Regions from separate parts of the Bradyrhizobium sp. MOS001 genome, predicted to be linked through region 2. Evidence: predicted binding sites of a transcription regulator. Region 2 holds the regulator's gene; the other holds the start of a gene.
What was found. The regulator HrcA, encoded in region 2, represses chaperone genes, less so after heat shock. The targets are predictions, from matches to a motif close to GTTAGCACTCNCNNNNNGNGAGTGCTAAC.

Region 1: the regulator HrcA is predicted to act here: its motif matches at 1,728-1,756, upstream of CT676_RS13610 (co-chaperone GroES).

Annotation. Positions count from the first base shown of each region.
Region 1 covers NZ_SPVJ01000007.1:210,542-214,722, forward strand. Annotated here, with positions in the region: gene groL (chaperonin GroEL) at 1-1,232, opposite strand, end outside; gene CT676_RS13610 (co-chaperone GroES) at 1,341-1,637, opposite strand; gene CT676_RS13615 (hypothetical protein) at 1,967-2,488, shown strand; gene CT676_RS13620 (protein phosphatase CheZ) at 2,697-3,476, opposite strand; gene CT676_RS13625 (L,D-transpeptidase) at 3,791-4,181, shown strand, end outside.
Region 2 covers NZ_SPVJ01000002.1:184,534-188,714, forward strand. Annotated here, with positions in the region: gene hemW (radical SAM family heme chaperone HemW) at 1-2, opposite strand, end outside; gene rdgB (RdgB/HAM1 family non-canonical purine NTP pyrophosphatase) at 1-624, opposite strand, end outside; gene rph (ribonuclease PH) at 636-1,349, opposite strand; gene hrcA (heat-inducible transcriptional repressor HrcA) at 1,518-2,606, shown strand; gene grpE (nucleotide exchange factor GrpE) at 2,703-3,308, shown strand; gene pncA (bifunctional nicotinamidase/pyrazinamidase) at 3,461-4,181, opposite strand, start outside.

The DNA.
Region 1 (4,181 bases), on a different contig from region 2:
ATGCCTTCCTGCACCGCGGCGCGGGTGGCGTTGAGCGCGTCCTCGACGCGGTCCTTCTTCTCCTTGACCTCGATCTCGGTCGCGCCGCCGACGCGGATCACCGCGACGCCGCCGGCGAGCTTGGCGAGACGCTCCTGGAGCTTCTCACGGTCGTAGTCCGAGGTGGTCTCCTCGATCTGGGCCTTGATCTGGCCGACGCGGGCCTCGATCTCCGGCTTCTTGCCGGCGCCCTTGACGATCGTGGTGTTCTCCTTGTCGATCACGACCTTGCCGGCACGACCGAGCATCTTCACCGTGACGTTCTCGAGCTTCATGCCGAGGTCCTCGGAGATGAGCTGGCCGCCGGTGAGGATCGCGAGGTCCTCGAGCATGGCCTTGCGGCGGTCGCCGAAGCCCGGCGCCTTGACGGCGGCGACCTTGAGGCCGCCACGGAGGCGGTTGACGACCAGGGTGGCCAGCGCCTCGCCCTCGACGTCCTCGGCGATGATGACGAGCGGCTTGCCCGACTGCACCACGGCTTCCAGCACCGGCAGCATGGCCTGCAGGCCGGACAGCTTCTTCTCGTGCAGGAGGATGTAGGCGTCCTCGAACTCGGCGGTCATCTTCTCGGGGTTGGTGACGAAGTAGGGCGACAGATAGCCGCGGTCGAACTTCATGCCCTCGACGATGTCGACCTCGGTGTCGAGCGACTTGTTCTCCTCGACGGTGATGACGCCCTCGTTGCCGACCTTCTGCATCGCCTGGGCGATCATCTTGCCGATGGCGGCATCGCCGTTGGCCGAGATGGTGCCGACCTGGGCGACCTCGGAGGAGGCGGCGACCGGCTTGGCGCGCTTCTCGATGTCCTTGATGACAGCCGTAACCGCGGTGTCGATGCCGCGCTTGAGGTCCATCGGGTTCATGCCGGCGGCAACAGCCTTGGCGCCTTCGCGCACGATGGCCTGGGCCAGCACGGTCGCGGTGGTGGTGCCGTCACCCGCGGTGTCGTTGGTTTTGGAGGCGACTTCGCGCAGCATCTGCGCGCCCATGTTCTCGAACTTGTCCTCGAGCTCGATCTCCTTGGCGACGGTGACGCCGTCCTTGGTGATGCGGGGTGCGCCGAAGCTCTTCTCGATGACGACGTTGCGGCCCTTCGGACCGAGCGTCACCTTGACGGCGTTGGCGAGAATGTCGACGCCGCGCAGCATGCGTTCGCGCGCGTCTCCGGAAAACTTGACGTCTTTGGCAGCCATTTCTTCAATCCCTCGTGTTTCGTGATGTGTCTGCCGCTTGCGGAATGACCGAATGCCCGGATCGCGCGATCCGGGCATGACATTCAGCGGCTGTTCAGGCTGGCGGCTTTAGGCCATGACGCCCATGATGTCCGACTCCTTCATGATCAGGAGCTCTTCGTTGTCGATCTTGACCTCGGTGCCCGACCACTTGCCGAACAGCACGCGGTCGCCGACCTTGAGGTCGATCGGGATCAGCTTGCCGGCCTCGTCGCGGCCGCCGGGGCCGACGGCGACGACCTCGCCCTGGGACGGCTTTTCCTTGGCGGTGTCCGGAATGATGATGCCGCCCTTGGTCTTTTCCTCGGCGTCGATACGTTTGACCACGACACGGTCATGCAGCGGACGAAATTTGGATTTAGCCATGACGTTTCCCTTTGGAGGCTCGCTTCGGAAGGAATGGAAGTGGGTAGGGGCGGCGTCCGTCCACCCTCTTGCCGAGGATCGAACGGCGCGCTTAGCAATCGGGCTTTCCGAGTGCTAATAGTGCGCCCGGAAATATGGCTTGGCCGCGATCCTGTCAAGCAAGGGTGGTTAAGCGATTGGTGAGGCGGATATAGGATCGTGTCTATAGAAACATATTGGTCGCGCTGGCGTATAAAGGACGTCATTGCTCCGACAGCGGTTTTGCGCTTGGCTGCAGGAGGGATGCGGTCGGGGTCTCATTTGGGGGACGGTTTGCTCGGGGGAATGTCATGATCAGGTCAGCTCACGCACGCACGGTTGCCAATCTGGCGGCCGCCTCCTGCCTGGCGCTGCTGCTTGGCGCCTGTGGCGGCGGTATGAGCCTGCCGTCGTTCTCGTCGTCTTCGCCGCCGCCCGAGGCCGAGCCCGGCACCGGCCCGGAAATGCCGGCGAGCATCCGCGCCGACGAGATCGTCGGCCGCTGGGGTCTCGCCTCGTTCCAGAACCCGGCCGACCGTGCCCGCACCGAGGCCGCGGCCCGGGCGCAGTGCAAGAATCCCTACGTGATCACCGCCGGTTCCTCCGGCGGCGTGATCATGCATCTCGCCGACCAGGCGACGCCGCAGGAGCTGCGGCTGAAGGGCTCGCCCAGCGGCAAGAACTACATCGGCCCGGCGGGGCCCACCCCCGGCGAGCAGGACCGCGAGATCGTCTCCTTCGACGGCCGCGTCCTGATCACCCGCTTCATCGACAAGGACGCCGCCACCCGCTACGGCAACATGGTCTACGTCCGCTGCGCGCCAAGGGCGTAGTCTCTCTACTTCGTCATGCCCCGCGAAGGCGGGGCATCCAGTACGCCGCGGCTTTTCGGTTCTAGCCTCGCAGTTTCTGGAATACTGGATCGCCCGGTCATGTCCCGGGCTGAACATCAAGCCGGGCGATGACAGTGGAGGGGATGCTCCAAAAACAAAAAACGCCGGCTCTCGCCGGCGTTTTGTTTTTCCGTAATGCCGCGCCCGATCAGTCGAACAGCGCGTCGATGTCGTCCTGCGAGGCGTGGCCGACGTCGCCGGCGAGCTTGGGGCCGTTGAGGAGCTTTTCGTCCTCGCTGCGGGTGTCGGCCGGCGCGGGCACATGGGCCTTGATCGCGTCGACGCCGCCCCAGATCTCCATCATCGCATTGATGTGCTGCTCGATGAACTTCATCGTGGTCATGACCTTGCTGATGCGCTGGCCGGTCAGGTCCTGGAAGTTGCAGGCTTCGAAGATCGAGATGACGCGTTCCTGGATGTCGTCGGCGAGCCGCTTCTGCTGATCGGCCGATTGCACCTTGGACATCGCGCTGGCCGCCTGGTCGATCGATTCGGCGGCTTCGAGGATCTGCTGGGTCGCCTGCTCGGTGCCGCCGACGACCGCGCCGAGCTCGCCATTGACCTTGGCCATTTCGCCGCCGTCGAAGCTCTTGCCGTGCAGCGTCGCGATCTCGCGCTTGGTGCGATCGATGGCGTCGTGGATGAGGTCGAGCTCGACCTTCAGCTTCTCGCACTGCTCGATCTGCGCCCGGTAGGTATCGAGCATGGTACGAGCTTCAGAGAGCTCGTGGGCGGTGGAGGCGTCGATCGCCGCCATGGCCGCGCTGCCGGACAAGGGCACGGTGCCCTTCGCCATCTGTGCGCGGATCGCACGCAGCTCCGCCATGATCTCGTTATGCATCGGCGCAGCCTCCTCAATCATTTCGGGGCTGGGCATCTCGCCGACAATAGCCTCCTCGACACGAAAACGTTTGCGGTGAATAGCCATCAGGAACTCCCCCCACCTCACTCACGCGTCTTTGTAGACAGAAGCAATTTAACACGAGGTTCACAGCGGGAACTGTTGCGCGGCCGCACGCGACGGCGCGAAAGGAAGCGATTAACCATGGGCCTGCGGCGTTCATCGAAAATAAACGCTGATCGCCAAATTGCACCCTCGCTCGCGACGTGGTGAATCGAAACGGCTGATACGTTTACCAAACAAAACGGCTTTTGCTCTTTATTGACCACGTCGCGGTCGCCGGTCAGCCATCGGCTCTGCACGACGCATGGGATCTAGACGAAACAGTACAGAGTACGTCGATGTTCAAGAAAATGTCTGTCGCGCTGCTCGGCAGCGCTTGCACCTTCATTGCCGGCGCGAACAGCGCCAGCGCCTTCGACAATAGTGTGCCGAACGATCCGCCCGCGGTGCTCTACCAGCCGCAGGTGCAGCCGGCGCCGGTGCGTGTCGCCTCCAATGCGAATATGGGCGGCGGCTTCATCGAGTTCCTGTTCGGTGACGGTCCCGGCCGCGGCCCGGCCTACGCGCCGCAACAGCCGGTCTATCAGCAGCAGCCCGGCTATTACGACCAGCGCCGCCTGCCACCGATGGGCGAGCCGCAGATGCAGGGTGGATATCAGCAAGGCGCAGGTCTCCAGCAGGAGGCGGTCGATCCGCGCCAGCGTCCGTTCGATCCGAGATTCGAGAAGC
Region 2 (4,181 bases):
AAGGCAGATCTCCGCCAGTTTCACGAAGGCGCGGGCGCGATGCGACAGGCCGAGGCCAAGCGGCGGCAGGCCGTGCTTCTCGATGCTGGTCATCTCGCCGAACGTGCGATCGTGGCCATTGGGCAGGAACATCGGATCATAACCGAAGCCGGCGGTGCCGCGCGGCGGCCAGACCAAGGTGCCGTCGACGCGCGCCTCGACCTCTTCGAGATGATCGTCGGGCCAGGCGACGCAGAGCGCGGAAACGAAATGAGCGGTGCGCTTGTCGGGCGTGGTGGCGCCGCGCTCCTGCAACAGCCGCTCGATCTGCGCCATCGCGGCGGCAAAATCCTTGGCTGGACCGGCCCAGCGCGCGCTGTAGATGCCCGGCGCGCCGTCGAGCGCGTCGACCACGATGCCGGAATCGTCGGCGAAGGCGGGAAGCTTGGTCGCCTGCGCCGCCGCGATCGCCTTGATCGCGGCATTGCTGCGGAAATCGTTGCCGGTCTCGTCGGGCTCGGGCAGGCCGAGCTCACCGGCCGACACCGCCTCGATGCCGCAAGGCGCGAGCAACTCCTTCATCTCGGCGAGCTTGCCGGGATTGTGGGTCGCGATGACGAGCTTTCCGGTGATTCGGCGGTGCATGGGCCTATTGACTACGCGACGGCCAGTTTCTGCAAGTCCACGAGCCGCGCGATACCCTTCTGGGCCAGCGCCATCAGCGCGAGGAATTCGTCCTGTGTGAACGGTTCGCGTTCCGCGGTGCCCTGCACCTCGATGATGCGGCCATCGCCGGTCAGAACGAAATTGGCGTCGGTCTGGGCTTCCGAATCCTCGGCATAGTCGAGGTCGAGCACGGGCGTGCCGTTGTAGATGCCGCAGGAGATCGCGGCGACGTTGTCGCGCAGCACCTTGGCCTTGATCATGTTGCGCGCCCTCATCCAGTTGATGCAATCGGCGAGCGCGACCCAGGCACCGGTGATCGAGGCCGTGCGCGTGCCACCGTCGGCCTGGAGCACGTCGCAATCAACCGTGATCTGGCGCTCACCGAGCGCTTCGAGATCGACGATGGTGCGAAGCGAGCGGCCGATCAGGCGCTGAATCTCGACGGTGCGGCCGCTTTGCTTGCCGGCGGAGGCCTCGCGGCGGGTGCGTTCGGAGGTCGCGCGGGGCAGCATGCCGTATTCGGCGGTGACCCAGCCGCGGCCCTGGCCCTTCAGCCACGGCGGCAGGCGGTCTTCCAGCGTGGCGGTGACCAGCACATGGGTGTCGCCGAATTTCACCAGGCAGGAGCCTTCCGCATATTTGACCACGCCGCGCTCCAGCGTCACGGGGCGCAATTCGTCGGGCGCACGGCGGCTTGGCCGCATGGGAAATCCTCCAAAACTCTCGGAAAAGGGCTATTCGCGGTGCTTGTAGGTGGGGTGAGGGTGGGCGGCAAGGCTTTTTCACCCCGGGTTTTCCACCCCGCAAACGCCACGCTTGTCAGAACCCTCCGGGATGGACAAATTATAAGCGTCTGAGAGGAGTTACCGTCCGTGGCCCATCACGATCCGATCCATCTGATCGCGCCGCGCGCAGGCCTCGCCCAGCTCAACGAGCGTTCCCGCGACATCTTTCGTCAAATTGTCGAAAGCTATCTCGCGACCGGCGAGCCGGTCGGCTCGCGCAATATTTCGCGGCTGATCGCGATGCCGCTGTCGCCGGCCTCGGTCCGCAACGTCATGGCCGACCTGGAACAGCTCGGCCTGATCTATGCGCCCCACACCTCTGCCGGCCGCTTGCCGACGGAACTGGGCCTGCGCTTCTTCGTCGACGCCCTGATGCAGGTCGGCGACCTCAATGACGCCGAGCGGCAGTCGATCCAGAGCCAGTTGACGTCGGTGGGTCACGCCCAATCGGTCGAGGCGGCGCTGTCGGAGGCGCTGACGCGGCTGTCCGGTCTCACCCGCGCCGCAGCGGTCGTGCTGACCCCGAAATCCAATGCGCGGCTGAAACACATCGAATTCGTCCGGCTGGAACCCGAGAAAGCGCTGGTGATCCTGGTCGGCGAGGACGGTCAGGTCGAAAACCGCGTGCTGTCGCTGCCGCCGGGAGTTCCCTCCTCGGCGCTCACGGAAGCCGGTAATTTCCTCAACGCGCGGATCCGCGGCCGCACGCTGGCCGAGGCGCGGCTCGAGCTCGAAACCGCGCTCGGCGAAGCCCGCGCCGAGCTCGATCAGCTGACGCAGAAGGTGATTTCGGCGGGGATTGCGAGCTGGTCCGGCGGCGAGAACGAGGACCGCCAGCTGATCGTCCGCGGTCACGCCAACCTGCTCGAAGATCTGCACGCGTTGGAGGATCTCGAGCGCGTTCGCCTGCTGTTCGACGATCTCGAGACCAAGCGCGGCGTGATCGACCTTCTGGGGCGCGCCGAGACCGCCGAGGGCGTGCGGATCTTCATCGGTTCGGAGAACAAACTGTTTTCCTTGTCGGGCTCCTCCACGATCATCTCGCCGTATCGGGATGCCGCCGGCCACATCGTCGGCGTTTTGGGCGTGATCGGGCCGACGCGGCTGAATTATGCCCGCGTGATCCCGACCGTGGACTACGCCGCGCGCATCGTCAGCCGCCTCCTGGGGGGCTGATCGGCGTTTCCTCCGATCACGGGCGCTTGATTTTCGTGAGCATAGGCACGATATCCGGGCCAACAATCCCTTGAGACGAGTTCGAGAAGAGAGCCGATGACCGATCGAGACCGGCAGCCCGACGACACGACCCCACCGACCGACGAGCCGGTGGTGTCAAAACCCTACATCATGCCCGACGATCCGGAGCCCGGCTCGGTCGAGCTGTTGCAGAAGGAAGCCGCCGAGGCGCGCGACCGCATGCTGCGGACGCTGGCCGAGATGGAAAATCTGCGCAAGCGCACCACCAAGGAGGTCGCCGATGCCCGCCTCTACGGCATCACCGGCTTTGCCCGTGACGTGCTCGACATCGCCGACAATCTCCAGCGTGCGCTCGATGCCGTTCCGGCCGAGGCCCGTGCCGCGGCCGATCCGGGCCTGACCTCGCTGATCGAGGGCGTCGAGCTCACCGAGCGCTCGCTGCTCAACGCGCTGGAAAAGCACGGCGTGAAGAAGTTCGATCCGCAGGGCCAGAAGTTCGACCCGAACTTCCAGCAGGCGATGTACGAGGTGCCGGATGCGTCGGTGCCTGCGGGCACCGTCGTGCAGGTCATGCAGGCCGGCTACACCATCGGCGAGCGCGTGCTGCGCCCGGCGCTGGTCGGTGTCGCCAAGGGCGGCACCAAGGCTGCGCCGGCTGCGAACAGCAACGAAGTGAACTGAGCGGCGCACTGGTCGATTCTCATGGTGAGGAGGCGCGTCAGCGCCGTCTCGAACCATGCAGGCCCGGCTGTTGCAGCTCGGCCTTCATCCTTCGAGACGCGTGCTAAGGAGCACGCTCCTCAGGATGAGGGTTTGGCAGCTTTTCGCGCCGCTTACGCGCTCACCGCGATATCCGCGGACTGAATCCGCTTCACGCCGGCCTTGGCCATGTCGGCCCAGGCTTTTGCGAGCGAACCCTGCGTGTCGATGCCGCGGCAGGCGTCCTCCACCACATAGACCTCGAAGCCCGCCTTGCGCGCATCGAGCGCGGTCCAGGCGACGCAGAAGTCTGTCGCGAGGCCGGCGACGAAGACGCGCTTGATCTTGCGGCCCTTCAGGTAACCGGCGAGGCCCGTCGAGGTCTTGCCGTCGGCCTCCAGGAAGGCCGAATAGCTGTCGACGTCCTTGTGAAAACCCTTGCGGATGATGAGCTCGGCATGCGGGATCGCGAGATCCTTCGACAGCGCAGCGCCATCGGTGCCCTGCACGCAATGATCGGGCCACAGCACCTGCTTGCCGTAAGGGAGATCGACGGTCTCGAACGGCTTCTTGCCGGAGTGCACCGACGCAAACGAGATGTGACCTGGCGTGTGCCAGTCCTGGGTCATCACCACGTTCGCAAAGGCCTTCGCCATCTTGTTGATGACGGGAACTACCTGCTCGCCTTCCTTCACGGCGAGGCTGCCGCCGGGCAGGAAGCAGTTTTGCACGTCGATCACGAGCAGCGCGGAGGCATCGTCCGGCTTGATCGATGCGGCCGCAAGGAGCGCGGTTGGAGCAAGGGCTACGAGAGCGCTTGTCCCAAGCGCCGCGAGGATTTGTCGTCGATCAAGC